One region of the Gilliamella sp. X-23 genome, then DNA from elsewhere that is predicted to be linked to it. Evidence: riboswitches for the same ligand, from Rfam matches in the RefSeq annotation. Region 1 holds a riboswitch; the other holds the start of a gene.
What was found. Region 1 has a riboswitch for preQ1 ahead of queF (preQ(1) synthase). Riboswitches for the same ligand answer to the same signal wherever they lie in the genome.

Region 1 (15,303 bases):
TAGCATTTTTTATTATTAAAATAGGTTTGAATATAATGGAAATGAATAAATCATTATTAAAGGACCTGAATGCAGAACAACAAAATGCTGCCACCACTGATAACCAATACACCATTGTTCTTGCCGGTGCAGGAAGTGGTAAAACTCGCGTTTTAGTTCATCGTATTGCTTGGCTTTGTCTTGAAAAGCATTATTCGCCGGGTTCTATTTTTGCCGTTACATTTACCAATAAAGCCGCGGCAGAAATGCAAGAACGTATTCAAGCATTAGTCGGTGAAGGTTATTTTAATGGTATGTGGGTGGGTACCTTCCATGGGTTGACTCATCGGTTATTACGTATGTTTTCAGAGCAGGCTAAATTGCCGCCTAATTTTCAACTGATTGATACCGAAGACCAAGTTCGGCTTATCAAGCGGATTTTTCGTGAACTAAAGATTGATGAAAAACAATGGTCAGCTAAACAGTGTGCTGCTTTTATTTCTGCTCAAAAAGAAAAAGGACTTCGTGCGGATGATATTGTTCCTGAAGATCCTAAACAAGTCATGTGGCAAACGATTTATCATGACTACCAAGTTATTTGTGATAAACTCGGTTACCTTGATTTTTCAGAATTAATTCTAAGAACTTATGAACTACTTTGTCGAGACGAAGAAGTATTGAAGTATTGTCATCATCGTTTTTGTAATATTTTAATTGATGAATTTCAAGATACCAATAAGATCCAGTATCGCTTGTTACAAAAGCTAACTGGCAATACCGCTAATGTGATGATTGTGGGGGATGATGACCAATCTATCTATAGTTGGCGTGGTGCCAATGCAGATAACCTTCAATTATTTATCAATGATTACCCTGAAACTGAAATTATTAGATTAGAGCAAAATTATCGTTCAACGAGTAATATTTTAGACGCAGCAAATAAGTTGATAGCGCAAAATACCAAGCGGTTGGGTAAAAACTTATGGACAGAAAGTGGCGATGGCGAACAGATTTTGCTTTATGTTGGCTATAATGATGTTGATGAAGCAAGGTTTGTTACAAATCAAATAAAAAAACGCCATCAAGAAGGTGACAATTACTCAAGTTGCGCTATTTTGTACCGAAGCAATATACAATCACGCATACTTGAAGATACATTATTACAAGCGGGATTACCTTACCAAATTTATGGCTCTATTCGTTTTTATGAACGGCAAGAAGTTAAATTAGCGCTTGCCTATTTACGACTATTGCATGACCATAATAATGATATGGCTTTTGAAGCAGCAATTAATACGCCAACACGAGGTATCGGTAGTATTACGCTAGATAGAGTTAGATCTGTATCCAAGCAGCATGGCATTTCATTGTGGGATGCTTGTTTAATGCTAATTCAAACCAACGAATTGAGCGAAAGACAATGCTTAAGTTTGAGTCGCTTTTTAGAACTGATGGAATTTATTTTTGATAAAATAGAATCACAACCAATTTACAAACAACTTGATCTTATTATTAAATTATCGGGTATATTGCAGATGTATGAGCAAGAACCCGGTATAAAAGGGCAATCAAGGTTAGAAAATCTTGAAGAATTGGTCTCAGCTGCTGAACAGTTTTATCATTCTAACGAAAATACTGTTATTGAAGATAGTAAAACAGGTAAACCATTAACTATTTTAGAGTCTTTTTTAGCTTATACTTCACTAGAAAGCCGAGATTTAGTTAATGAACAAGATTCCGTACAATTGATGACACTGCATTCAGCTAAAGGGCTTGAATTCGATAATGTGTTTATCGTTGGATTAGAAGACGGCATATTCCCAGATCAGCGTTCAGCGCAAGATTCCGAAAAATTGGAAGAAGAAAGACGTCTTGCATATGTCGGTATCACTCGAGCACGTAAACGCCTAACACTGTCATTAGCAGAGATAAGGCGTCTATATGGTCGTGAAGAGCGTAATTTGCCTTCACGGTTTTTATCCGAATTACCGGTGGATGCATTAAACGAGATCAGCCATCGAGGTGCTATTAAATCGTCTGATCGAAACGAATATCGTGACTATAAAAAAGCTTATCCTAAAAAGGCTCGCCAAATTGATGATGGTTATAAGTTAGGTCGTAAAGTATTACATAATCGTTTTGGTGAAGGAACCATTGTTTGTATCGATGGTGAAGGTGATCATAAGCGAGCTCAAATAGCTTTTGTCAATGAAGGTATTAAATGGCTGGTGGTTAAATTAGCAAATCTTACTTTATTGTAGCTTTTATTCGGTTAGCTTGTATCATGACGTGATCAAACGGGAATTAATGGTTAAATTAATTCCCGTTTTTTGTGTATGCTATTGAGTGGCTTGCTCTACTACTGATTCAGAAAAAATTCGGTCAAATGTTTCGTTAGTTCGATTACAGATCCAATTATCATTAACATAGTCAAAATGATAACCTTGTTTTCGTGTGGCTAGCCAAACCTGCAAAAGTGGTTCTTGAGTATTAACAATGATTTTACTACCGTTGGGAAAACTAACGGTAATAACATTACCATTGGTTTCATAGTCTAAATCGATGTCATATTCATCTGCATAATCATCCAAAAACAGTTCGATTTTATTAAATAACTGATCAGCAAGCGTATGGAATTGTGTGATATTCATAAAGGTATCATCATTCAAATAAATAATAGAGTGATAGTAGCATAAACGGATATACTCTGCCACAGCAAGGTGGCAAGAGTAAAATAGGGTGTGGATCTAATAATTATTTATTAACAAGCGGTAAAGAACAAGCAATAACAAATAACTTATATTGTTCGTTGTCTTGAGTTATCGCTACCCAGCGGTTTGGCATTTCAATGGTATTAACTAATTCGCCATCGCCAAAGTTATTTTTGATTGTTCTTAGTTTACCTTTTGCTAACTCCATTTTGTCACAATTGGCATAATAATCAATTTTGATGGAATTATATGGTGTTTCAGTACCATCATCATTTTTTTGTACTAATTGAGGACTATAATTAGTCACTTCACTAAATACACGAATTCGTTCATTGAAAGGATGCGGTTTGATTGATTGCCTATCTAAAAATGAATAACCAATGATATTATCTTCGTTAGATTTGGAAGTAGGAATAAATTGCTTACCTACTCTTGGATCTTTCAAACTTTCAGCTGCTGTATTTGTTTTAGCATCGGTGTTGTTTTTTTCTTCAACTGCATGAGCAAATGTTACAAAAGAAAAGAGAATTAAGAATAAACTGGCCTTTTTCATTTAAATATTATCTCCATCTTTTGAAGTAGTTTCTGTCGTATTGGTTTGTGGTTGAGATTGTTGTTGCTGTAACTTTTCTTTTTCTGCTTCTTCTTTTTGCTTCTTCTCTTTATATGCTTTAATGCGTTCTTGTTGTTCAGCTTCTTGTTTTTCGATGATTGGTTTTAGATCCGGACGGGCTTCGATAAGGATTTCTTTTTTTAAATCACCTTGGATAGAACAGAAAATACTACTTTGATTATCGGTAACGTCTTCTAAATAAAGTGCTTTATTAATGGTACCAAATCTTGGCGCAACGCCATCAATGGCATAAAGGTCATCTTGCCATTCTGTTACTTTTGCGTTTAGATCATAAATCTTAGCATTTGCGATATAAACATTGGTGTTGTATGGCAACCAGTTAATATTATTTAAAGCGTTTTTAATTTCGTCTTCTTTATTATCAAAAATGAATCCCCAGTACAAATATTGACCAGATAAAGTGGTAGGAATATAGATGCTTTGATAGCCAGTAATTTTTAGACCTCGATACTCCAATGGTTTTTTAAATAGAACTTTGTTTTTATCATTTTTTTGAATAGATTCAACAGGGATATAAGTTACATTATCGGGTGTGGTTGCTAAATCAACGTATTGATTTATTGATTCTTGATGTTTGGCAAGCTGTTCGTAAAACTGATTGTCACATTGAAAAAATGTGTCGATTACGTTATCTGTTTCGTTTTGTGCATTATCCATTTGTGCAAAAGACACACAGGAAACAAATGAGGCACAAACAAGGACAGAAATTTTTTTTAAAAGCATGGCGAATATCCTTTGACCAGTAATTATGCTTATTATTTTGGTGAATCATTGTAAAGTAATGTAAAGGCTAATGTCAATATCAATTAACATTATGTAAATTTTCAATAAAAATCATTAGGTGTCCCTCCTTAAAAGATATGTGAACTAAATTATTGATCGCTTTATTTCGTAAACTAACCTGTCCACCTAACGATAGCGTTTGGTCAATCAAAGGATATTGAAAGCCCGTGATGGTCAATTGTGTCACTTGAGAAAGTGGCATTAGTGAAATAATACGATCTTTTACATTGGTAATTTCTTGATCATACTTGGCAAAAAAGAAATGGCAATAGTTATCGTAAAAAGTGATTCGATATTGATGATAATATTTCATTGCAACAGAAATATTGCCCAAAAAGTGATCGCTAGCACGGCCACAAGCACCATAAACATCAAATTCTGTTATCCCTTTACAAGCTAAGAATAAAATAGCCTTTTCAAAATCAGTCTTATTTTGGTCGGGAGTATGAATGATTTTGGTTTTAGACGGAATTGTTTTGTTAACATGATAACTGTCTAAATCTCCAATAATAAAATCAGGCTCGATTGATAATGCCGACAAATAATTATGATAAGCGCCATCTGTACAAGCGATATAGGTGTACTTTTCTAAATTGCTAAAGTCATACAATGGCGGCTCACCATTGACAAAGAGTAAAGCTTTATTTTGTGACATCGGCTTTCCTTTTTTGATTTACCTGATTGGTTAATTACAAAGCTAACGTATAAGCCATGATAATCGCATCTTCTTGTTTACCGCCGGTTGTTGGGTAATAATTTTTTCTAACCGTTATTTGATTAAACCCAAGCGCATGATATAACTTGATTGCAGGGCTATTTGATTGTCTGACTTCAAGCCAAAGCGTTGAAATAGGGCAGGGCGATTTTATGGTTATTAACCTGTCTATCAAATGGTTGAGCAAAGCCTTTGCTAGCCCCTGTTTTCTAAAATTGGGGTGTATGGCAATATTAAATAGATTTGCTTCATCAGCAACTTGTTGGCAGATGCAAAACCCCACGATTTGGTCATCAATAGCTATTTTAAAATTTAAGTAGCAATCACCTTGGTTTGAAAAGAACGTCTGTTTTGACCAAGGAATGGCGTGACAGATTTGTTCTAATTCAAAAGCTTTTGCTAAATCATGTTCGGTTAGGATGGAAATAGTTTTCATATTGACATAACTGTTGCCAAAGTAGGCGTTTTTGTTGTGGTGTTTTTGCAAGTTGATCTAAGCTAGTGGTTTGAATCGTTAATGGGTTTTGCCAAGATTCTTCAGGCGTTATATCGATAAACCAAATTACCGTTTTAATATCACTGGCAGATACAATAAGTTGAGATGGTGTTAATACTAGCACCTGATCTTGAGTAAGACGGATCGCATTTAATATATCCAGATAGATTTTTTGGGTTGGCTGCTCTTTGGCAACGACAATTAGCCGGATATTATCGCTGATATGGGTAGCGATTTCGCCTTTAAAGACATTTGTGTTGCGCAAAACATATTGCGTTATATTACACTGCTTGAGGTACCAATCTTGTTGTGTCATTATTGACTTACTGTTTTTTATTAGAGATTAAAGATAGTTAATTGTATAATCAACGCATCAATTTATAAAGGTTTTTCATTGAGGAAATATGGCAACATCTGCTTTTACGCCAGCAAGTCAAGTACTTGAACGTCATCAAACATTATTTAACGATAAAAATGTGATCATCGTTGGTGATATTCAAGACAGTTATCCCGCTATCATGTCAGCAAATCAAGTTAAGATTCATTGCACGCAATTTCATACTTATTTGCGTTTAAAAAATAGTGCTCGTGGCAAGAATACTTATTTTTCATTATTGCCAGAAGCAGAACTCTATGCCGGTATGGATACGCTAATTTACTATTGGCCAAAAACAAAAAGCGAAGCGCAGTTTCAACTCTCTTATTTATTGCATAATATGCCAAAAGGCAGTGATATTTTTATCATTGGTGAAAATAGAACAGGTGTAAAAAGCGTGGAAGCTTTATTGAGTGATTTTGGGACAATTCAAAAAATCGATAGTGCAAGGCGTTGTGGCCTATATCATTTTCAGGCGGATAGCCGTTTGGCCTTTGATCTTGATGAGTGGTGGTTAAGTTATCATTTAACTATTGAAAATCAAAATATTGAAATCAAAAGTTTACCCGGTGTTTTTAGCCAAAAAGGGTTAGATACCGGTAGTGAATTACTCTTAAATGCATTGATGGATCGTACTGATATTATTAAAGGTAATGTATTAGATGTGGGGTGTGGTTCAGGCATCTTATCCACGGTGCTAGGTAAATTATATCCTGATATTACATTAACGTTATCTGATGTAAGCAGTGCAGCAATTGAATCAAGTAAAGCCACGTTAAACCGTAATCATGTTAATGCCACAGTTGTAGCGAGTGACGTTTTTTCAAATCTAAATGATAAATATCATCTTATTGTTTCGAATCCACCTTTTCATGACGGTAAACAGACTGATTACACGGCCGTTAATACGTTAATCAAAGAAGCGAAAAAACACCTAAAATTAAATGGCTATTTGTGCATTGTGGCAAATTCATTTTTACCGTATCAAACCATTTTAGATGAAACATTCAAAAGCGTTGAAGTGATTGCCCAAACGACAAAATTTAAGGTTTATCTAGCAAGCCATTAATAAGTGCAGTTTGTTTATTTTGTTTAAAAAAATAGGGCGATGTTATCGCCCTATGTATAAAATTTAAATATTTAAACTTAAACTGATTTCACTATTCTTGATATCATATCTGGATTAAGAGAGAGCTTCTTTTAATGCCTGCATTTCATTATAGGTAAAATCACAGCGCGTAAATTCTTGATCAAGAAGAATAGGAACAGAGTTGCTTTCTCCGACTACGGCCAACACATTACATTTATTTCTAATCCTATCACCTATAATGATTGGTCCACCGTTTGAGTCTTTATTAAAATTGGCTGCATATTTAGCATTTATTCCTTGTGCATTGTTTGCACGATATAAAGCTGTTACTGTTTTACCATAAGAAACTAATTTAACTGGCACAATAACAGGTGTTAATTTTTGCCCGTTAATTTCCTTGATAACTTTTGTCATTTTATGTGTTCTTAAGAAACATCCTAAACTCATCCATGTAACCAACAACAACAAAAGAATAAGACCAGTAGTAGCCACAAATACAGTTCGCATATTCTCAATAGCTAAATCGATTGTTACTAGAGATGGATCATCGGCCGAAGCTATAGTTACAACTTGATAATTTCCTTTTTTCCCTCCAATGAAAGTATAATCACGCTCAATAACTTGTCCTGTATCAGTGGTAATTTTCACTGAACAGTTATCAACCGAACGTTTTGCACGACATGTTCCTTCTACGTCATAGTTAACCACAACTGGATTCCGTGATATTTTATAATCATCAATTAATCCAGGATAATTTCTTATGCCTATAAACACAGCTAACACAAATAAAATTATTGCTGCACTTATTCTTCTTATTTGATGGAATGAGCCTTCTTGCTTTAGTTTCATAACTTTTAAAGGGCGAGTTGGAAATACTTCCACTAATTTATTCGTCAATCCCATTTTATAAATATACTCCTTATTAAAAATAAAATTTCATGTTTAAAGAATAAAATTGTGTTATTAAAGGCTAACCTTTAATAACACAATAAATTAACAAGTTATTACTTTCTTTTATTAATTTGGACAAAATCTTATCATAATATTTATTTTATAGGAATCACTCGCGTTGTTTCAGTAATTTGAAAAACGATATCAAATTAAATAACTCTGGAAAACTGTTGCTGCCTTGCCATTTTTCGCATATAAATATCAAAGCACATGCAAATATTGCGTATCAATAAATGCCCTTTAGGTTGAACTTTAATTATCTTGTCATTTACTGTGACTAATCCATCTTGTTGCAATGGGGCGAGTAATTTTAAGTCTTCAGCAAAATAGTTATCGAACTGGATATGAAATTGTTCTTCTATTGCTTTTTTATCTAAATAAAAGTGGCAAATAAGCTGCTTGATTACATCTCGACGAATGATATCATCTTGATTTAAATTAAATCCTTTCCATAACCCATGACCTTTTTGTTCAACTTGACTTTGATAAGCTCTAAGATCTTTTTGGTTTTGCGCATAACTATCACCTAACATACTAATGGCTGACACACCCAGCCCAAGTAAATCCGCATCTCCTTGCGTTGTGTAACCCTGAAAATTACGGTGTAGCTGATTTTCTTGTTGAGCAATCGCTAATTCATCAGTAGGTTTGGCAAAATGATCCATGCCGATAAATTGATATCCCGCTTCGGTTAGTTTTTGAATACTTGTGTATAAAATCTGTAATTTTTGATTAGCATTAGGTAAATCAGCATCTTTAATTTTACGTTGTGCTGCAAAACGGCTCGGCAAGTGGGCGTAATTAAATACACTTAAACGATCGGGCGAGATATCAATCACTTTGTTGAGCGTTTCGGTAAAACTAGTAACTGTTTGTTTCGGTAAGCCATAAATGAGATCTAAACTAATTGAGTCAAAATTATTTTTGCGAGCTTGATTAATAAGAGAACGTATTAATGTTTCATCTTGCTCGCGATTAATTAGATTTTGAATTTCATGATTAAAATCTTGAATTCCCATGCTTAAACGATTAAATCCAACGTGAGCTAAATGATCAATAGTTTGTGGGGTAATTTCTCGCGGATCGATTTCGATCGAAAGTTCAGCGTTATCGGCAAAATTGAAATGCTTTTTTAGCGAAGTTATTAGTCGAGTGATTTCATCATCAGTTAAAAAAGTCGGCGTACCGCCACCCCAGTGCATTTGGGTTACTGTTCGATTGTTAAACAATTTGGCACGCTTGGCAATTTCAATATCTAAAATATCTAAGTATTTGGTGACTTTTTGCGTTTGGCGAGTAATGAGTTTATTACAACCGCAAAAATAACAAAGCTTATGGCAAAACGGAATATGCACATAAAGCGATAATGGCTTTGTTGTGTAACGTGCTGCTGCCGATAAAAAATCTTGCTCATTAAAATTTTCATTAAATTCAAGTGCAGTAGGGTAAGAGGTATATCTTGGACCAGAATAGTTATATTTTTCAATTAACGCCTGATCCCATAATTGCATATCAGTCATGCTTTTGCTTCCGTTTAGGGCTGTGTTTAATGTTGTTATTTTTGTGAATTTTTAATGGTTGTTTTTGTTGGTTTCTGATTTTTGTTTTAATTTTAATTCGATTAGTTTTATTTAAATATAACAATGTGCAGATTAATAACCCAAAATATAAACTTAACATAATTAATATTGGCATTATGATTCGCTCGCTTTTTAAGTTATTAATAGATTTTATAAAAAATAATAGTTTTTAATTTTAAATTATGAGCAGAAATTAAATGATTAGGATCGTATTTCTGCTTGCATTGAGAAGATACTCATAAGTACTAATGACAGTTGTCTCTTATGAGTTTCGTTTTAATAAACTAACGATATCTTCTTTCTTTTCGTCTTCATCTTCGAAATCATCATCAGTATAACCCAGCTCTTGCATCAACTCATCAATACGATTTAATTTGCTATCAAGATAAGTTTGTTGATCTTTAGTGAGTTTGGCATTTTGCTCGACTAGATCCAGTAACATATCTAATTTTGGATCGTTTTCTAATTGTTCTAATTCTTGTTGTGGCGATAAAACTGTTTTAGCCGGTTTTGGTTGTTTAACGGGTTTTATTGCATTGCTAGCACTTTCAACAACTAATGAAATCGGTTTTTTACTGCCAATGCGTGGATCTTTGCTTTTGCTTGTCGAATTTTTATTTTTGTTATTATCTTGATTATTAAAGCGAGAGCCACTTGGTAAGCCTTTGTGCTTACGTTTGCGCTTTAGCTCACGAGACTCTTCATTAATCTCTTGACGGCTTTTTTTAGTTTTTTGTTTCGATTTATTCTTTAACATACAATCTCTGTTTAATATTAGGGTTAATCATTTAACCAGCGTATTTTATCAGTAAGTCTTAAATATAGCTATGATGAAGCAGCCATGCTAATTTAAGATTGTAAAAAAAGAGATTTATGTATAATCTGAGCCCAATAAATTTGTCAGATCGAATTAGAGAACAAAATAAAATGAAAAATCATTTGAGCCCTTATATGCAATTTAACCGTCAAGAATGGGCAAGTTTGCGTAATGCTGTACCGATGACGTTAACCCCTGACGAGTTAACTTCTTTACAAGGCATTAATGAAGACTTATCGATGGATGAAGTCAGTGACATCTATTTACCTTTATCAAGGTTACTTAATTATTATATTAGTAATAGCTTTAGCCGGCAGGCGGTACTTTCTAAGTTTTTAGGCAAAAGTCACAAAATCCCTTATATTATCGGTATTGCCGGTAGCGTTGCAGTAGGCAAAAGCACAACAGCAAGGGTATTGCAGGCATTGTTAACGCGTTGGCCAGAGCATCGTAAAGTAGCTTTAGTGACAACCGATGGATTTTTATACCCCAATAAATGCCTTGAAGAACGTGGAATAATGAACAAAAAAGGCTTTCCACAATCATATGATATTAAAAAACTGATCAATTTTGTTGCGGATATAAAGTCAGGACAAGCTAACGTTAAAGCACCGGTGTATTCTCATCTGGTTTATGATATTGTCGAAGGTGAAGAAATGGTGATTGATAGTCCAGATATTTTGATTCTTGAAGGATTAAATGTACTACAAAGCACCTTGAATTATCCGCAAGCAAATAACCGTGTTTTTGTTTCTGATTATGTCGATTTTTCCATTTATGTTGATGCCGAGGTTTCGTTATTACATGATTGGTATGTGAACCGCTTTTTAAAATTTAGAGCTGGTGCATTTAGTGATCCCAACTCTTACTTTAACCACTACTCAAAACTGCCAGAACAAGAGGCCGTCAACATTGCTAATCGCCTTTGGCATGAAATTAATGAATTAAATTTGGTTGAAAACATCTTACCTACAAGAGAAAGGGCGAGTTTAATCCTGACTAAAGGTAAAGATCATAAAGTGGATTTGGTTCAGTTAAGAAAATAAGGTAAAGGGGGGATTGATATGAAGTCAGTAATTCAAGTAATAACTAAAGTAACCATTATTACTTTTGTGGGTTTATTTTCGCTTGGCGCTTATGCTTCAGAACATTCTGAAGGATTAACGTGTGAAAGCAAAAAACAAAATATTGAATCACAGATTGATTATGCTAAAAAAAATAATAACTCTCATCAAGTTCAAGGGCTTGAAAAGGCATTACATGATGTCAATAATTATTGTTCAAATGATAAGTTAGAAGAAAAATATAATAAAAAAATTCAAGAAAAGACAGATAAAGTTGTCAAAAGAACCCAAGAATTAAATCAGGCAAAAACAAAAGGTGATGAACACAAAATTGCCAAACAACAAGCAAAATTATCCGAGGCCGAACAAGAACTCAATGAAGCAAAAACTGAATTAGCTAAATTTTATCAAGAATTAAAATTAAGATAAGCGGTAACAAGTAGATTATTCACCCGCGTCGATTGCCTTTCCACTATGTTTTTATCATTAACCCCATCAATAGTTACTGTTGATGAGGTTAGTTTGATATTTTGTATTCTTTGTCACACTAGACTTTTATATTTAAAAAGAGTATGGTGTGCGGCTTGTTACGTGGTTCGTAAACCTCCCACGCTAAAAAACTAAGGAAACATCATGAATAAAATTACACTACTAGGCGATCAGTCTGTTCGCTATCCTACAACCTATTGTCCTGAAATACTCGAAACGTTCGATAATAAACATCCGAATAACGACTATTTTGTTAAATTTAATTGCCCAGAGTTTACTAGCCTTTGCCCTATCACTGGTCAGCCTGATTTTGCAACGATTTATATTTCGTACATACCCAATATCAAAATGGTTGAAAGTAAATCGCTAAAGCTTTATTTATTTAGCTTTCGTAATCATGGTGATTATCACGAAGATTGTATTAATATCATCATGAAAGATCTAATTAAATTAATGGATCCTAAATATATTGAAGTTTGGGGCAAATTTACACCACGCGGTGGTATTTCGATTGATCCTTATGCCAACTATGGCAAATCAGGTACCCATTGGCAACAAGTTGCGGCAAATCGATTAGCTAATCACGATATGTATCCAGAAAAAGTGGATAATCGCTAATTTATAATCCATCCAAACAGGAACCGTTAATGCAAACTCGTAAAGCACTCGTTATATTTTCTGGCGGGCAAGATTCAACTACCTGCTTACTGCAAGCCATTGCCGATTATGGACGTGAAAATGTTCAGGCAATCAGCTTTCATTATGGTCAACGTCATGCCATTGAGCTTGAAAAAGCCAAATGGATCGCTAAAGATTTAGGTATAAAGCAAACTGTCATTGATACATCAGTTATCAAACAAACCACGAATAATGCGCTCATCGACGACTCACAAGAAATTAAAGCAGCTCAAGATGGCGATTATCCTAATACCTTTGTGGATGGGCGTAATATGCTCTTTTTACTATTAGCTGGATGCCATGCCAAGCAGCAGGGCATTTCTGACATTATTATTGGAGTTTGTGAAACCGACTTTAGTGGTTATCCAGATTGTCGTGATATCTTTATTAAATCAATGAATGTATCGATGAATTTAGCCATGGATTATGCGTTTAATCTTATTACACCACTGATGTATTTGACCAAAGCACAAACATGGGAAATAGCCGATAAACTGGGCTATCTTGATTATGTCCAACAACATACCCACACCTGTTATTACGGGGTTGAAGGGGGATGTGGCAAGTGTCCTAGCTGTTTGCTGCGCGATAAGGGCTTGCAAGAATATATGGCTAGGGCTAGATAGATTTATTAATAACTGGGTTCTCTCACCCCATTAAAAAGGAAAAAAGATGTACTTAAAGAATCATTTCGAATCGATAGAAAAAAACTTTACCCGTGGGCAACAGCAAAAAGCGCTTTACTGGTTGGCTTTTTTCCATATTTTAGTTATTGCTTCAAGCAATTATTTAGTCCAAATCCCATTTGATATTTTTGGTTTTCACACCACATGGGGGGCTTTCACTTTTCCGTTTATCTTTTTAACCACCGATTTGACCATTCGAATTTATGGTGCAAGTTTGGCAAGAAAGATCATTTTTGTGGTGATGATCCCCGCATTGCTATTTTCATACCTTATTTCGGTATTATTTTTTGAGACACATTGGGTTGGCTTGTCGGCATTGACTGAATTTAATAGCTTTGTATTTCGAATAGCGCTAGCGAGTTTTGCCGCTTATCTGGTTGGGCAATTGATGGATATCACTGTTTTTAACTATTTAAGAAAAAATAAATCATGGTGGGTTGCACCAACAGCATCAGCAATCTTTGGTAATGGTATTGATACTATTGTCTTTTTTGCTATCGCATTTTATCAAAGTAGCGATGAATTTATGGCAAATCATTGGACCGAAATTTCGTTAATGGACTATAGCTTTAAAATTCTGATTTGTGGATTATTCTTTTTGCCTCTTTATGGAGTGATTTTAAATTTTATTCTAAAAAAATTAGTTTCAGCGCCCAAAACAATTAATCATTAAAATCTAAATTTTAGTTACTTACCTAAATAAACATAAACTCATTTATTATTTTTAGATGAGTTTTATGTTTAATACTGAAAAAACACACCAATATCTCACAACATCCAAAGGTTAATATAGCCTTTTATCCGGCGTCGGGCAGCCGAAGGCTTCATTCTGCATCCTGCGCTAGGTTTTTAGGAAATTTTGCCAAAAATTGGCGCTTTAGTATTTAGTTAGCTATAATTTTGATGATTTTTTAGCAAAATACAGCTCATTAAAAAAACGAACAACTATAAAAATAAAACACAAATTAACAGGAGGTCGGATATTGTGTGCTATCATTATAACAGGCATTGGCAGTGCTATACCTTAAATCTATTTAAGTTTCAGCGTAATCAAAAACAAACTCCATTTTGCTTTTTATCATCAAATCTAGCGAAATCACCAAAATTGCCGTCGATTTCCAACTTGTTATCCAAATCAGCCATAGTTTTTGCACCATTGTTGTTATTGCCATATTCAGTGAGTTCACAGGCGTTGTTGTCTCGGACTTCACAGGTTATTAATGGCTCTGCGCCGTATTTGACGCTTGATGGTGGCGTCACTAAATTAACTACAACTGATGATTTATTAAGTATTAAGTTATCGGACGGTCAAGTTCTCACTCCACAAAATAATAACTCAGTGATGACGCCAATTCATTTACCTAATGCAGGTGATACTCTTGCTAATATTGAAATGATAGTCCCACCATCAACCAACTCTGTGAGTATAAGTAGCTTGGTAACTCAAGGTAATTGGGGAGATGATGATGGAGATAGACTGGGAGCTAATGGTGTTACTGCAACGGGGAGTATATCAGTATCGTTTACGGATAAAAACGGTAAAGCCATTAGTCGTAATGATACATTAAATATTTGTAAGGCACCTTATAAAGTAACATTAAGTAGTACAGATGGTAGTTTAGCTACAGAGTATGGTGTACCAAATAGAAGTACTTTTAGTGGAAGTACGGTATCATATCATATCAATCCGAATTCACAACAGCCTAAAGTTTGTTATGCAAGGCCACGTTTGGTATTTGGTGGCACTAATTCCTATGGCGATAACCCCCGCTTTGCTGGTCCATCTAACATATGGGATCCTGCTAATGGTTTTTTAACGCAGTCAATTAATCCATCGTCTTATAGTCTCAATTTCCCCACTACGGGTGCTGATGGATTGTATTTTGATTTAGATGTTGGTGGAGCCGATGCAAGTCAACTAACTTGGTCTACGGTCACCAATGGTACTGATATAACAGCAACGGTGAGTTGGGTAAGACCTCGTTCAGACTCATTCACCATCCCATGCCGATGGTGCTCGGGTTACACTACATACGATGATTGGATTACTGATAAATCCCAAAATGTAACGCGGGTAACGTTACATGGTCCTAGGGCGGATAGTGCTAAAATACAATCAAGTAATCCTAGTCAACTTATAGTTCCATCTTTGCCACAGGTATTTGAGTTGGAGGGGAGGGATAGTAATGGTAATGTGGTCGTTAAATATGGATTTGAGTTGAAGCAGTGGTTTGTCCATCGGGGAGAGAAATAT
Region 2 (15,303 bases), on a different contig from region 1:
CATCACTATTAGCGGTAAAACTAATTTGTTCATTTTTTTGTTTTGTTGTTCTAAATTGATAAACCACATTTTTGAGTGGTGAAGTTATTTTGGGTGGTTCACCTACATAATTTTGTGATGAACGGCAATGTTTTGTTGAGGGTGGCACTTTTTTCGGGATACCTGCTTTAGCAAAAATAGCGGATAAATCGGACGGCCAATATTCAAAAACAGCTAAGTGAGATGTCGTTAAATCATAAGGTGGACAAACCGCTTTACCTGTTTGATTATCGACCATAACAGGTCTGAAAATAGTATCAGGATTAATAGGAGAAACCCCAGGAATAAACCACGTTTTACCTTTTGCTTTACACCATTGGGTCAGTAAATTGCCACTGGTTAGACAAATATCAATGCGTTTTAAATTTGGTGGTAATGGGCGATTAGGGGAACGCACGTTAGGATAATAAGCATTAATGCTATCAACGATATTGAAAAAGAGTGGTGTGGCAGCATCGACACCTACAAAGGCATTATTACCACTACCATCAAAATTGCCAAGCCAAACCACCATAGCATAGTGTCCAAAAGTCCCTGCAGTCCAAGCATCACGAAAGCCCCATGAAGTACCCGTCTTCCAAGCAACAGGGACTACATTTTTTTGCATTTTGCTCAGCACATCTTGTGGACGGGTATTTTGTTTTAACATATCGATAGTCATAAATGCCGCTTGTGGGCTTAACAACTTTTCCGGTTCGGGAAGTGTTTCTGATTCGGTAAATTGTAGTGGTTGCCAGCGTCCCTCATTAGCTAGCATGGCATATAAGCCGACTAATTCTTGCTGGCTCACTTCACCGCCCCCCAACACTAAAGACAAGCCATAATGCGCTTCATCGGCGAGCTTTTGGATATGGGCGTTGACTAAAAACTGGTAAAAAGTGGGATTATTCAATTTTGATGCAACCCATACCGCAGGAATATTACGGCTATGAATTAACGCATCGGTAGCCGAAATAGGGCCACGAAAGTTGCGATCAAAATTTTCGGGGGTGTATGAACCAAAATCGGTTGCTACATCTTTTAAAATGGTACGGGGATGCAAAACACCTTGATCAATGCCAAGCGCATAAATAAACGGTTTAAGCGTAGAGCCGGGTGAACGTTTGGCAAGTGTACCGTTTACTTGACCTTGAATTGAATTATCAAAATAATTAGCCGATCCGATCAGCGCTTTAACCTTCATTGTTTGGGTATCAACCAAAATCACAGAGGCATTATTTATGCCTTTCAAACGATTGCGCTCGATAAACGCGTTGACTTGACGATGGATGATTTTTTGCAGATTGCTGTCTAATGTGGTTTTGACTTCTTGGGTTTGGTCGTTTTTCTGGTGAATGATTTGATTCACAAAATGGGGCGCCACAAAGGGCACTTGTTCTGGTTGACGTAAAACCAACTTTTGCGAAAAAAGCGCCGCAATATGGCTATCAACATGATATTTTTCTTGCCAACGATCAAATAATTGATTTCTTGCTTTAACTAATGCTTTACCTGCAAATCCTGTTTTACGATCAACCCGATAGGTTGGGGATTGAGGTAAAACCACCAGCGTTAATGCTTCGGGCAAATTAACTTGCGCAGGTGGTTTATTAAAGTAAATAAATGATGCGGCGCCAACGCTTTCAATATTGCGTCCAAAAGGAGCATAATTTAAATAAGCCTCTAAAATATCATGCTTGGAATACATCAGTTCTAACTGAATTGCTCTAGCTATTTGATGCAATTTACCACCAATAGTTCTAGTATTTAACCGCCAATGCATGCGTGCCAGTTGCATGGTGATTGTGGATGCGCCTTGACGATTGCCTCCAGTCAAATAAGTTGCGCCAAAAGCGCGCATCAAACTAAATGGATTAACACCAATATGATAATAAAACCACTGATCTTCGTGCAGTAACAAGCCATTAACAATATCGGGCGAAATATCTTCTAAAGGCGTCCATAAACGATAACGATCATCATTGGCTAATGTCATGCGAATTAACTGGTCACTGTCATCATAATAGCGCTTTGAAAAGCTTAGTGATTCTGAAAGTGGGGGATGTGGATATAAACGAATAGCAAAAATTGTAATAAATAACAGCAACAAAGCCATTAACTTATTTTGATGACGAACAATAAACCTGATCATATTTAGTTAATAGTCCAAAATGCTAGGCATGTTAGCAAAAACTGCCACCCATGCATTCACATCGGTGGCAGTTTACTTACATTTTTTCAACCGTCTTAATACCTAACATATCAAGACCAATTTTCAGTGTTTTCGCTGTTAAACAAGCCAATTTCAAGCGGCTTTGCTTCAAGCTTTCGCTGTCGGCTGTTAAAATAGGGCAGTTTTCATAAAAACTTGAAAACAGCGTCGCGATTTCATAAAGATAAGCACAAAGTACATGCGGCGTACCTTCCCTTGCTACGGTTGAAATTGTTTCGTCAAATTGAATTAAACGAGTTGCTAAGGCACGCTCTTTATCGGTTTCTAAACTAATATTACCTGTTAAGCTGTCTTCGGCAATATTTGATTTTTTAAATATTGATAACACACGGGTATAAGCATATTGTAAATAAGGTGCGGTATTGCCTTCAAATGACAACATATTATCCCAATCAAAAACATAATCGGTGGTACGGTTTTTGGAAAGATCGGCATATTTAACTGCACCAATAGCCACTGCATCGACGATTTCGGCAAGCTCACTTTCTGTTAAGTCAGGATTTTTGCTACGAATTAATGTTGTCGCACGTTCACAAGCCTCGTCTAGCAAATCATTTAATTTAACAGTATCACCAGAACGTGTTTTAAACGGTTTACCATCTTTACCTAGCATCATGCCAAACATATGGTGCTCAAGTTTTAATGATTCTGGCACATACTTGGCTTTATGAATAATTGTCCAAACTTGCTCCAAATGCTGATGTTGGCGAGAGTCAGTATAATAAAGAATACGATCAGCGTGTAACGTTTCGTAACGGTATTTTGCGCAAGCAATATCGGTTGTAGCGTAAAGATAACCACCATCCCGTTTTTGGATGATAACACCCATCGGCTCCCCTTCTTTGTTTTTATACTCATCTAAAAACACAACAATCGCGCCTTCGCTTTCAACGGCTAGCCCTTTTTGTTTTAAATCGGCAACAATTCCCGGTAGCATACTGTTATAGATGCTTTCGCCCATGGTGTCTTCAAGCGATAACGTAACATTTAAACGTTTATAAGTGACAATATTTTGCGTCATGGTAATATCAACCAACTTACGCCACATATCGCGACAATACTCATCACCGCCTTGTAGTTTTACTACATAATTACGGGCTTTTTCGGCAAACACTTCGTCTTCGTCATAGTGTTTTTTAGCAGCACGGTAGAATGACTCTAAATCTGAAAGATCCATATCATTGGCATGCTCATTTTGTATCTTTTCAAGATAGGCAATTAACATCCCAAATTGCGTTCCCCAATCACCAACATGGTTAGCACGAATAACGTTATGCCCTAAAAACGATAAAACGCGAACGCTAGCATCACCAATAATGGTTGAACGCAAGTGCCCGACATGCATCTCTTTGGCGACATTAGGTGCAGAATAGTCAACCACAATGGTTTGTGGCTTGGTTGGTAAAGTAATATTGAGTTTATTACTACCTAAAGCAACTTCATTTTGCTTAGCAATCCAGCTATTTTTTAAAAAGATATTGATAAAGCCTGGACCTGCAATTTCAACTTTTTCGGCGATATCGTCAATATCTAAATGTTGTAAAACCGCTTGAGCAAGCTCCCGAGGCGGCATTCCGAGTTTTTTGGCTACAGACATAATGCCATTTGCTTGATAATCGCCAAATTGCACTTTAGCTGATTGCTTAATTAGAGCGTCGCAGTTTTTATCTGCACCTGCCATAATCATCGCTTGCGAAACACGTTGCGTTAATAATTGTTGAATATTCACACTAAACCTAATCTATTTTCTAAAATGGCTAATATCATACCGAGAAAGTGACGAATTGTCACTGATTGGATGTGATGGGATATTTTTTTTATTTAAAAACAAAATAAAAAAATTAAATTAAATCAATATGTTTTCTGACGGTTTTATCTGAAATTTGGGAGAGTTGTTTTGGTTAATAGTATGTAATTAGTGTAGAAATTTTGCGCGTTTGTAGTTTTAGTGATTAAATAACTCTATCGACCATATCTGAGTTATAGAATTTGTCATAATTTCCTAACGAAGACGTGCTCATTATAACTATTTTGAACATCCAAACAACAAACGTTCGCCCTCCCCATAGCCAAACCATTCTACCCACCAAAACAAAAAGAGTAGGTTATTTTTCATCAAAAATCGGTCAGAAAAAGTATTGATTTTATTTAAGTTTTTATTTGGTGGTTTTTAGTCAAAAAACACCACCAAAACCGTTTCCTTCAATTTAAAAGACTAATCAATATTGGCAAACTTATGGCTTTGTACACTCAAAAGCCATTTATTATCCAAGCGGTCTTTGTTGATTTTCCCCAATAGTTCAATGGTTTCAAACATATTAAACGCACCATCTTTTTCGCACGGTGAAAGGTAATAGCGTTTGGCGTGAATTTGAGTTTCGATATATTGGCAAAAAGGGATAAAATCAGCATGATTTTCGGCAACAATCCGCACTTCATTGGCAGTAGGTTGTGCTATTTTTTGATAGCGTGACTGATAACAAAACTTAGGGCTAAGAGCTATATAATCTATAAGCGGATCAACTTTGCCAAGTCCATTACTTTCAATGGCAATAAAATAACCCGCATTTTTTAATGGTACAAGCAATTGAGGTAATGCTTTAACCATAGTGGGTTCGCCGCCAGTAATGATAATGTTTTTGCTGTTATATTCACTCACTTTAGCAAGCAGTGTATCTAACGTAAACCGGGTAAATTGGCGGAAATTAGTATCACACCAAGCACAATTTAAATTGCACCCAGCAAAACGGATAAAAACAGCAGGCATGCCTGTATTATAACCTTCGCCCTGTAAAGACTCGAAGATTTCAACGATGCGAAATTCGATCATATTGGGCTCCGATGATATTCACAATACGAAGTTGGTGTTTCCCATAATTTGATCATCGACACAGGCAAATATTGCGACAGGCGATCAAAGATAAATTTGCTCATTCCTTCGGCAGTAGTTCGGCATGGAAAGGCAAAGATTTTGCGCTCCATTTCTTGTAGTAATGTGGCGATACGGCGCTCATTTGGGTTATTTTGGTTGTAAAGATAAGCGTGATCCAGTGGATCAATAATATGCTGTTTAACAATCATTTTTAGATCAGCATAATCCATGACCATGTCTTGACTTGAACCATTATCGATAAGGTCACCGCTAATTTCGACTAATAAACGATAAGTATGACCGTGCAGATTGTGACACTTTTTATTGTGCCCATCTAGCATATGACAGGCGTCAAATTGAAACTCTTTAGCTATTTTAAACATTTTATATTCCTAGTTTTTTTACGTGGGATGGATTACGAACCACGGTTAGCGAACCTAACAAAATAAAGGCGCTAATATAATAGATAAAAGCTGAGTTGTCATCTTGCAAGTTTTATTTAAAACAACATTGAGTGGTAATTGATTGAATTGCGGTGACCTTTATTTTTGACGCTAGTGAAGCTTTAAATACTTGCTGATCTTGCTGTATAAATTTTATAAAAAATATTCTGGATTTGCTCTTGAAATTTAGATTGCAACACACATTTAGATCACATGCAAATGGGTTGAATGTGTTAAGCATTGAATCCAAATCTATTGCTCAGGAGATAAATACTATGAGGTTAGATAAATTAACAAACAAGTTTCAACAAGCTTTAGCTAGTGCGCAGTCTATTGCATTGGGTAAAGACAATCAATATATAGAGCCTGTGCATGTCCTATCAGCCATGCTTAATCAAGAAGGTAGCAGTATAACACCATTATTGACTACTGCTGGTGCAAATATTGCTATTTTGCAACAAGAATTAACGCAAGCTATTGATCGATTACCCCAAGTTCAAGGTGTGGGTGGGGATGTTATGCCATCGCAAGAGTTTATTCGCGTATTAAATCTATGCGACAAATTATCCCAAAAAAATGGCGATAGTTATATATCATCAGAACTCTTTATATTAGCTGCTTTAGAAGACAAAGGTAGCTTAAGTGATATTCTTAAAAGATCGGGTGTCAATAAAGACAAATTTAGCCAAGCAGTCAATCAAGTAAGAGGTAGCGATAACGTGAACGATCCTAATGCAGAAGATCAACGTGGTGCTCTTAAAAAATATACCATTGATTTAACTCAACGGGCAGAACAAGGTAAACTTGATCCTGTTATTGGTCGTGATGAAGAAATTCGCCGAACAATTCAGGTATTACAACGCCGTACTAAAAATAATCCGGTATTAATTGGTGAACCAGGTGTGGGTAAAACCGCCATTGTTGAAGGTTTGGCTCAACGTATTGTTAACCGCGAAGTACCTGAAGGATTGCGTAATAAACGTGTTTTATCATTAGACATGGGTGCGTTAATTGCCGGCGCTAAATATCGTGGTGAATTTGAAGAACGATTAAAAGCCGTGCTTAAAGACTTAGCAAAAGAAGAAGGTCGCATTATATTATTCATCGACGAAATCCATACCATGGTTGGTGCAGGTAAAAGCGATGGTGCAATGGATGCCGGTAATATGCTAAAACCTGCATTAGCGCGTGGAGAATTGCACTGCGTGGGCGCAACAACACTTGATGAATATCGTCAGTATATCGAAAAAGATCCGGCGTTAGAGCGTCGTTTCCAAAAAGTCTATGTTGCCGAGCCAACAGTTGAAGATACTATTGCCATTTTGCGTGGATTAAAAGAACGTTATGAACTGCATCATCATGTACAAATTACCGATCCAGCAATTGTGGCGGCGGCAACGCTATCGCATCGTTATATTTCTGATCGTATGTTGCCTGATAAAGCAATTGACTTAATTGACGAAGCCGCATCGAGTATTCGTATGCAAATGGATTCAAAACCTGAATCTTTAGATCGACTTGAAAGGCGCATCATTCAACTTAAACTTGAGCAACAAGCGCTTAAAAAAGAGTCTGACGATGCCAGTAAAAAACGACTTGAGATGTTAAATGATGAACTTTCTGAAAAAGAAAAGGAATATGCATCACTTGAAGAAGAATGGAAATCAGAAAAAGCAGCTGTTTCGGGCACGCAAAGCATCAAAGCTGAGCTAGAAAAAGCGCGGACTGAAATAGAGCAAGCACGTCGAGCTGGCGACTTGAGCAAAATGTCTGAATTACAATACGGCAAAATACCAGAGCTCGAAAAGAAACTGGCTTCAGCAACTCAGTTAGAAGGCAAAACCATGAAGTTATTGCGTAACAAAGTGACCGATAACGAAATTGCCGAAGTGCTATCTAAAGCGACAGGTATTCCGGTTTCTAGAATGCTTGAGAGCGAAAAAGACAAACTATTACATATGGAAGATGCTTTACATAAACGTGTCATTGGCCAAAATGAAGCGGTATTAGCGGTTGCTAATGCAATTCGTCGTAGCCGCGCTGGGCTTTCTGATCCAAACAGACCAATTGGATCGTTCCTATTCTTAGGACCAACAGGGGTAGGTAAAACCGAGCTTTGCAAATCACTGGCTAACTTTATGTTTGATAGCGAAGATGCCATGGTGCGTATTGATATGTCAGAGTTTATGGAAAAACACTCTGTTGCTCGCTTAATTGGTGCACCTCCGGGTTATGTTGGTTATGAAGAAGGCGGATATTTGACAGAAGCAGTTAGACGTCGACCTTATTCAGTTATTTTACTTGATGAAGTCGAAAAAGCGCATCCAGATGTCTTTAATATCTTACTGCAAGTTCTCGATGATGGACGCTTAACTGATGGCCAAGGTCGCACGGTTGATTTTCGTAATACCGTCATAATTATGACATCAAACTTAGGATCTGACTTAATTCAAGGTCAAGTTGATCTAAGTTATGACGAAATGAAAGCGCTAGTGATGACAGTTGTTGCTAAACACTTTAGACCAGAATTTATCAATCGTATTGACGAAACAGTGGTCTTCCACCCACTCGGTCAAGAAAACATCAAAGCGATTGCAAAAATTCAATTAGCACATGTTGAAAAACGTTTAGATGAACGTGGTTACCAATTGGATATCTCGGATGCAGCGTTGGAACAACTTGCTAAAGTCGGCTTTGACCCAATTTATGGGGCAAGACCATTAAAACGAGCGATCCAACAAGAGATCGAAAACCCATTGGCACAGCAAATACTGTCTGGCAAACTAGTTCCGGGTAAAACCATTCATCTAGATTTAGTTGGCGACAACATCGAAGCTAAACAGTAATTAACCATCAAACAACAAACCGGCCTTTATGGTCGGTTTTTTTATGCTACTAAAATAAACACCATAACAACCGCCTGAAAATAAAAATAACTTTAATTTTTTATATAAAAAACAATTGCTTTAATTTATAATTAAAAAAATTAGGATAGAATATTTAGGTGGTCTAATGAACCATAACTACAAATTTACCGTGCACGCTGCAGATAAAGGCTTTTCCACTTTTATCCAAATGTTATTTCTTATATTTGTGTTTATCATACCAACAGCAATTTTTATTTATCTTCTATTAACTTGTACTTCAAAAAATTGGATGGTGACAGTAGGCATCTGTGTTGGGTATCTCATAATCACCGCGGCGGCTTTTCGATTAGGCTTTTATCTTACAGTAAAAAAACAGCAAGAAAACCTACAAATCAGCATTGATGAAAACAACCTAACCCTATCATCTGAAATACGACCAACAACGGTAATCCCACTGCAACGAATTCACATCTTCTTTATCCATACTCTTGACTCTATTAAATTGGATTGTATCCGTATCAAATTAAATATTGAAAATATTGGCGATAAAGACACAATACTTGATTTTTCTATTGAACAAAAGCCATCATCAAGCACCGAAATCAAAGATAACTTTCTAGCTTTTCAACAGTTTATTGATATCTTTTATAAAAATGTCATCGAAAACAAATTCGAATTAATTGCAAGGGAAGTTGGCGAACCGGTTCCTGATTCAGAAAAAAAGATTTATGCAAGGAAGTAACGTTTGTATAAAAATATAAATAGAGTAAGAAAAGAAAACCACCAATAGAAAATATTTATGGCATTAATTTAATGGTATTTTTTATTATTTTAATGAAAAATTAATCGCTTATACAATCTAGACAAAGTGCCGCTTTCTAACAATAGGTCAAACTATGGACAAAACGCCTTAATAATTGCCATTTAATCATCCAAAAAGTGGTCAGAAAAGGTATTGATTTTATTCAAGTTTTTATTTTGATGTTTTTAAGCTAAATCAATCACTTACACAGCCTAAACAAAGCGCCAGCATATAGCAAATCAACAAAACCACGAATAGAGCACTTTAATAACAACTATTCAATCACCAAAAAATCGGTTAAAAAGGCATTAATTTTATTAAATTTTATTTGGTTTTTTATTCAAAAAACATCACTAAAACCATTCCCCAAAACACACCACCAAAGCTCAACCTTATGCGCTTAACAAAATTTTACAAAAATAAGCTGTTCTTTATTTTGTGGCAGAATACAATCTTTCGTCCGGACAAAAGTCCTTATTGTTAAGTAACAATCCTGAAATTCCCATAAAAAATTTATTTAAAAGGTAGGTTGTTATGCATTGTAATTACTCGGTGTATCTTTTGGGGTATCAAAGTTGCAGTTATCGAGCTTATTGAACTCGTCGAGTTTATCGGTAAGGCTATCGCCGATTTCCAAATTGTTATCTAAATTCTCGTTATTATCAACATCCGCATTGTTCTTCGTGGCATTGTTCTTATTATCATATACACAGGGCTCTATGGCATTAACGACATATACATCAAAGTATATTGAGGGTACTCCTCCATATTTAACCTTTGATGGGGGTCGGACAAAGGTAACAGACACAGACAGTTTGTTGTCTATTAGGTTACAGGATGGTCGAGTTATTACGCCATCAACTAATCCATCAAGTTCAGCAAATCCAATAATATTGCCGTATGTGGGGAGTAACTTAGGTCATATAGAAATGGTCGTTCCGTCGTCACAGAGTTCAATTAGTATAAATGATTTGGTTGTTCAGGGTAATTGGGGAGATGATGATGGAGATGGACAGGGTACAAGTGGTGTTACCTCATCGGGGAATATATCGGTATCGTTTACGGATAAGGATGGCAATACTGTTAATCGTAGTGATGCATTGGATATATGTAATGCTCCTTATAGGGTAAGGTTAGTAAGTACAGAAGGAAGTTTAACTACTCAGTATGGGGTGCCAAGGAGTAGTAGTTTTAGTGGGGCTACGGTGGATTATTATATTAATCCGTATGACGGTGTTCCTCGTGTTTGTTACGCACAGCCGAATTTGTTATATGGTGGTACTACTATCGTTCCTAATAATAACCCTATCATTCCTCATGATAGGCCTCGCTATGCAGGTCCTGCCAACATATGGAGTCCTGTTAAGGGTTTTTTAGTTCAGTCAATGAGTTCATCATCTTACGATCGAAACTTTCCGACAACGGGTGCTGATGGGTTGTATTTTGATTTAGATATAGGTGGGGTTGATGCAAGTCAGTTGACGTGGTCTGTTGTCACGAATGGTAGTATAAGAGCAACGGTGAGTTGGAGGCTGCCAAACCGAGGTGCATACGAAGATGAATGGATTACTGATAAATCAAAATATGTAACACGGGTAACGTTAAGAGGTCCTAGGGCTGATAGTTCTCAGATAAGTTCAACAAATCCTAGTCCTTTAACTGTACCATCTTTGCCGCAGACCTTTGAGTTGGTGGGTAGGGATAGCCGTGGTAATGAGGTGAAGTATGGATTTGTGTTAAAGCAGTGGTTCGTCCATCGGGGTTATGAACAGTCTCAACCGTCTCATCAAATATCTTGGTGTAGTCGTTTAGGTTATCGTCTTGCTAGGGTAAGTGATTTAACCAATTCAGTCAGAACTAGTCCTTTTCCTATTTCTGGCGCAACTCCTCGTTCATCTGGTAATTATTACCAGCGTCACATAGGTGCTGGGTTTTTCACGGAGTGGGGCTGCATGTACCCCTACCCTGGTGCTGGCATCGTCAACGACTACTACTGGACGAGTGACGTAATAGATGGCAAATACTTCGGTGTCGACTCGTACTACGGCTTCATCGGCACCCATAACTACCTCGACGACTACTATGCTGTTTGTACCACACCTTAGCTTTTATATCTTAGTCCTTAATCTTTGGGTTGCGGGGGCGGTTATGGTACAAATAGAGGATAATCTATCAAAGAATAAAGCCCCGCGTAAGTTGGGGCATTTCCCCTTAGGGCTGCGCTGTTGCTGCGAAGCCACAATCGTGCCGCCCCCCCGCCGCCCACGCTGAAAGCGTGGTTGGAAATCTTAGTGATTACGCTGTGGCGGTTTAAATTCGTGGTCTATTTATAGTACGGAAAGGTTTCGGGTGTGGTCACTATAGTTATTTTATACACCAAAGGTTAAAACGCCCGAAACCACTAACCCCAATCCATTCCATTCACCGAAATAAAAAAACTTATTTTTCACCAAAACAGATCGGAAAATATATTGATTTTATTAATGTTTTTGTTTTGGTATTTTTTATTCAAAAAACACCACCAAAACCATTTCCCAAAACAGACCAATAATAGCTCAATCTCACCATTAACAAAAATTTACAAAATTTTAACAAAAAAAAGTAGCCATTATTAATCAGCCGATTATAATTTAAGCGGCTTTAAAGCAAGGGAATGCTCATTAGTTGAGCGGTTAATTGTAAAAAATATAAATAAAACAAAAGATTACTTGACATGATAACTGAGATGCGCTACCATTATTTGGCAACTGGCAACTGGCAACTGGCAACTGGCAACTGGCAACTGGCAACTGGCAACTGGCAACTGGCCGGCCAAACCTATGCTCTAAATCTTTTTCAATTTCACTGTAGTCGAAATCAGACTCAATTCTTATTTTTATCACCGAAGTTATCGAGCTTAGCGAACTCGCCGAGTTTATCGGCAGGGCTATCTACAAGGCCGAGGCACTTACCTTGTCTATCTAAACTACCAAACTTACTTAGATTATTTAGATTAACTAAATTATGGTTGTTCTTCGTGCCATTGTTTTTGTTGTCATATACACAGAGTTCTATGGCATTAACGGCATCTACATCAAGGTATATTGAGGGTAGTGCGCCATATTTAACGTTTGACGGTGGTCGGACAAGGACAACCTCAACGGATGACTTCTTGTTTATTAAGTTGCGGGATGGCACAAGGTTCACACCGTCAACCAATCTATCAAGCTCAATAACTCCAATAGTTTTGCCTTATGTAGGTAGTACTTTGGGTGATATAGAGACATTGGTTCCGTCATCGGAGAGTTGGGTGAGTTTAAATGATTTAGTCACTAGGTATAATTATTGGCGTGATGATGATGGAGATGAGCTGGCTGCAAATGGTGTATCAGGGAGTATATCGGTATGGTTTACGGATAAGGATGGGAATACTGTTAATCGTAGTGATGTATTGGATATGTGTAATGCTCCTTATAGGGTAATGTTAAGTAGTACTGATGGTTATTTACAAACGCGGTACGGGGTTCCTAATAGGACTAATTTTAGCGGTCAGACGGTGACATATTATATCAATCCGTATGGTAGTCCTGTTGCTTGTTACGCAAGGCCGAATCTTAAATATGGCACAGACGATTTCACCGGCCTATCTAACATATGGTCTCGTACAAAGGGTTTTTTAACTCAGTCAAATGATTCATCATCTTACGACCGAAACTTTCCAACTACAGGTGCTGATGGATTGTATTTTGATTTAGACATAGGTGGAGTCGATGTAAGTCAGTTGACGTGGTCTCCGGTCACTCGTGGTGGAGTAACGGCTACAGTGACAAGTGTTACACCTAGCGATAGATGGATTTCTGGTGCTGATAGAGGAAAAGTTGTCGCACGTGTTAAGTTAAGTGGTCCTAGTGCTGATAGTACTCTGATAGGGTCAGATAATCCTAGTCCGCTTACTCCGTTGCCTTTGCCACAGACGTTTGAATTAGTCGGTAGGGATAGTAGGAATAATGTGGTGGTTAAATATGGATTTGTGTTAAAGCAGTGGTTCATCCATCGGGGTAATAAAAACGCTAGTCAGTCTGACCAAATATCTTGGTGTAGTCGTTTGGGTTATCGTGCGCCAGAGGTTAAGGATTTAACTAATGCGGTTTGTTCTGGTTGGCATTCAGGATTTTGGTGTCGAGGCGCAGTAGGTGCCACGCCGTCGTCTAGTAATAATCATTACAAGCGTCACATAGGTGCAGGTTTTTTCACGGAGTGGGGCATCCTTTACCACTACGCTGATGCGGGCTTTGTCGACAACATCTATTGGACAAGTGACGCATCAAGTCGTTATAGCTTCACTGTCGCTTGGGACCTCGGCGACATTAACGGTTTCAGTGCCAGCGACAGCTTTTATGGTCTTTGTTCCACACCTTAGTTTTTATTTCTTAGGCCTTGGACCGCGGGGGGGGGATGATGCAAATAGAGGATAACCTAACAAAGAATAAAGCCCCCGCGTAAGTTTGGGGCTATCCCTTAGGGTTGCGTTGTTGAGGTGAAGCTACAATCGCGCCGTTCCCCCCGCCGCCAACGCTGAAAGCGTGGTTGAAAATCTTAGTGATTACGCTGTGGCGGTTTAAATTCGCGGTCTATTTATAGTACGGAAAGGTTTCGGGCGTGGTCATTATAGTTATTTTATACACCAAAGGTCAAAACGCCCGAAACCACTAACCCTAATCCATTCCATTCACCGAAATAAAAAAGCTTATTTTTCACTAAAACAGGTCGGTAAATATATTGATTTTATTAATTTTTTTGTTTTGATGTTTTTTTATTCAAAAAAACACCACCAAAACCATTTCCCAAAACCGACCAATAATAGTTCAACCTCATCGTTAACAAAAATTTACAAAATTTTAACAAAAAAAAGTGGCCATTATCAATCAGCCGATTATAATTTAAGCGGCTTTAAAGCAAGGGAATGCTCATTAGTTGAGCGGTTAACTGTAAAAAACCAAATAAAACAAAAGATTACTTGACATGATAACTGAGATGCGCTACCATTATTTGGCAATTGGTAACTGGCAGCTGACCGGCCAAACCTACGCCCTAAATCTTTTTCAATTTTACTGTAGTTTAAATCAGACTCAATTCTTATTTTTATCACCGAGATCGAGGTGCTTATCTTTTCTATCTAAATTATCAAACTTACTTAGATTATTTAGATTAACTAAATCATTGTTGTTCTTCGTGCCATTGTTTTTGTTGCCTTATACACAGTACTCTATGGCATTAACGGCGTCTACATCAAGGTATATTGAGGGTAGTGCGCCGTATTTAACGTTTGATGGTGGCCAAACAAGGGCTACTTCAACGGATAGTTTGTTGGCTATTAAGTTGCAGGATGGCCAAGTCATCATGCCGTCTACGAATATATCAAGTGTATCAAATCCAATAAGATTGCCTTATGCAGGGAATACTCTGGGAGATATAGATATGTTAATCCCATCATCAGTGAATTCAGTGAGTATAAGTGATTTGGTCACTAGGTATAATTATTGGCGTGATGATGATGGTGATGGTCAGGGTACAAATGGAGTTACCGCATCGGGGAATATATCGGTATCATTTACGGATAATAATGGTAATGCAGTAAGTCGTAGTGATGCATTAGATAAATGTAAGGGTCCTTATAGGGTAACCTTAAGAAGTTCAGCGGGATATTTACAAACACGGTACGGGGTTCCTAATAGGACTGATTTTAGCAGTCAGACGGTGATATATTATATCAACCCGTATGACAATAGTTCTGGTCTTTGTTACTTTGTGAATTACGCAAGGCCGGTTACTTCTTATGGCTCAGCCGATTCCGCCGGCCCAGCTAACATATGGGATTTTCATAAGGGTTTTTTAACTCAGTCAGATGATTCATCATCTTACGACCAAAATTTCCCAACAACGGGGGCAGATGGGTTGTATTTTGAGTTAGAGATACCAGAAGGAATAGATGGAAGTCGGTTTACGTGGTCTCCTGTTTCTCGTGGTGGAATAACAGCTACAGTCAACTGGGCGCCAAGTGGGACGAAGGTAACATTAAGCGGTCCTAG

Region 2: another riboswitch for preQ1. It lies ahead of queD (6-carboxytetrahydropterin synthase QueD); the one in region 1 lies ahead of queF (preQ(1) synthase).

The regions. Positions count from the first base shown of each region.
Region 1 covers NZ_JBXSQG010000003.1:105,532-120,834, reverse strand. The annotation lists gene uvrD (DNA helicase II) at 42-2,240, shown strand; gene cyaY (iron donor protein CyaY) at 2,319-2,630, opposite strand; gene ACYH9I_RS03235 (surface-adhesin E family protein) at 2,734-3,243, opposite strand; gene ACYH9I_RS03230 (hypothetical protein) at 3,244-4,047, opposite strand; gene ACYH9I_RS03225 (thiamine diphosphokinase) at 4,127-4,762, opposite strand; gene rimI (ribosomal protein S18-alanine N-acetyltransferase) at 4,797-5,258, opposite strand; gene ACYH9I_RS03215 (DNA polymerase III subunit psi) at 5,227-5,634, opposite strand; gene rsmC (16S rRNA (guanine(1207)-N(2))-methyltransferase RsmC) at 5,723-6,763, shown strand; gene ACYH9I_RS03205 (hypothetical protein) at 6,878-7,687, opposite strand; gene hemN (oxygen-independent coproporphyrinogen III oxidase) at 7,885-9,255, opposite strand; gene yihI (Der GTPase-activating protein YihI) at 9,578-10,072, opposite strand; gene coaA (type I pantothenate kinase) at 10,243-11,178, shown strand; gene ACYH9I_RS03185 (DUF1090 domain-containing protein) at 11,197-11,625, shown strand; PreQ1 riboswitch class I at 11,782-11,826, shown strand; gene queF (preQ(1) synthase) at 11,830-12,303, shown strand; gene queC (7-cyano-7-deazaguanine synthase QueC) at 12,333-12,989, shown strand; gene ACYH9I_RS03170 (7-cyano-7-deazaguanine/7-aminomethyl-7-deazaguanine transporter) at 13,036-13,722, shown strand; gene ACYH9I_RS03165 (hypothetical protein) at 14,173-15,303, shown strand, end outside.
Region 2 covers NZ_JBXSQG010000009.1:93,622-108,924, forward strand. The annotation lists gene pbpC (penicillin-binding protein 1C) at 1-2,170, opposite strand, end outside; gene argS (arginine--tRNA ligase) at 2,247-3,980, opposite strand; gene ACYH9I_RS07595 (7-carboxy-7-deazaguanine synthase QueE) at 4,467-5,081, opposite strand; gene queD (6-carboxytetrahydropterin synthase QueD) at 5,078-5,506, opposite strand; PreQ1 riboswitch class I at 5,510-5,555, opposite strand; gene clpB (ATP-dependent chaperone ClpB) at 5,842-8,412, shown strand; gene ACYH9I_RS07610 (hypothetical protein) at 8,579-9,175, shown strand; gene ACYH9I_RS07615 (hypothetical protein) at 9,955-11,340, shown strand; gene ACYH9I_RS07620 (hypothetical protein) at 11,949-13,634, shown strand; partial or broken gene ACYH9I_RS07625 (hypothetical protein) at 14,237-15,303, shown strand, end outside.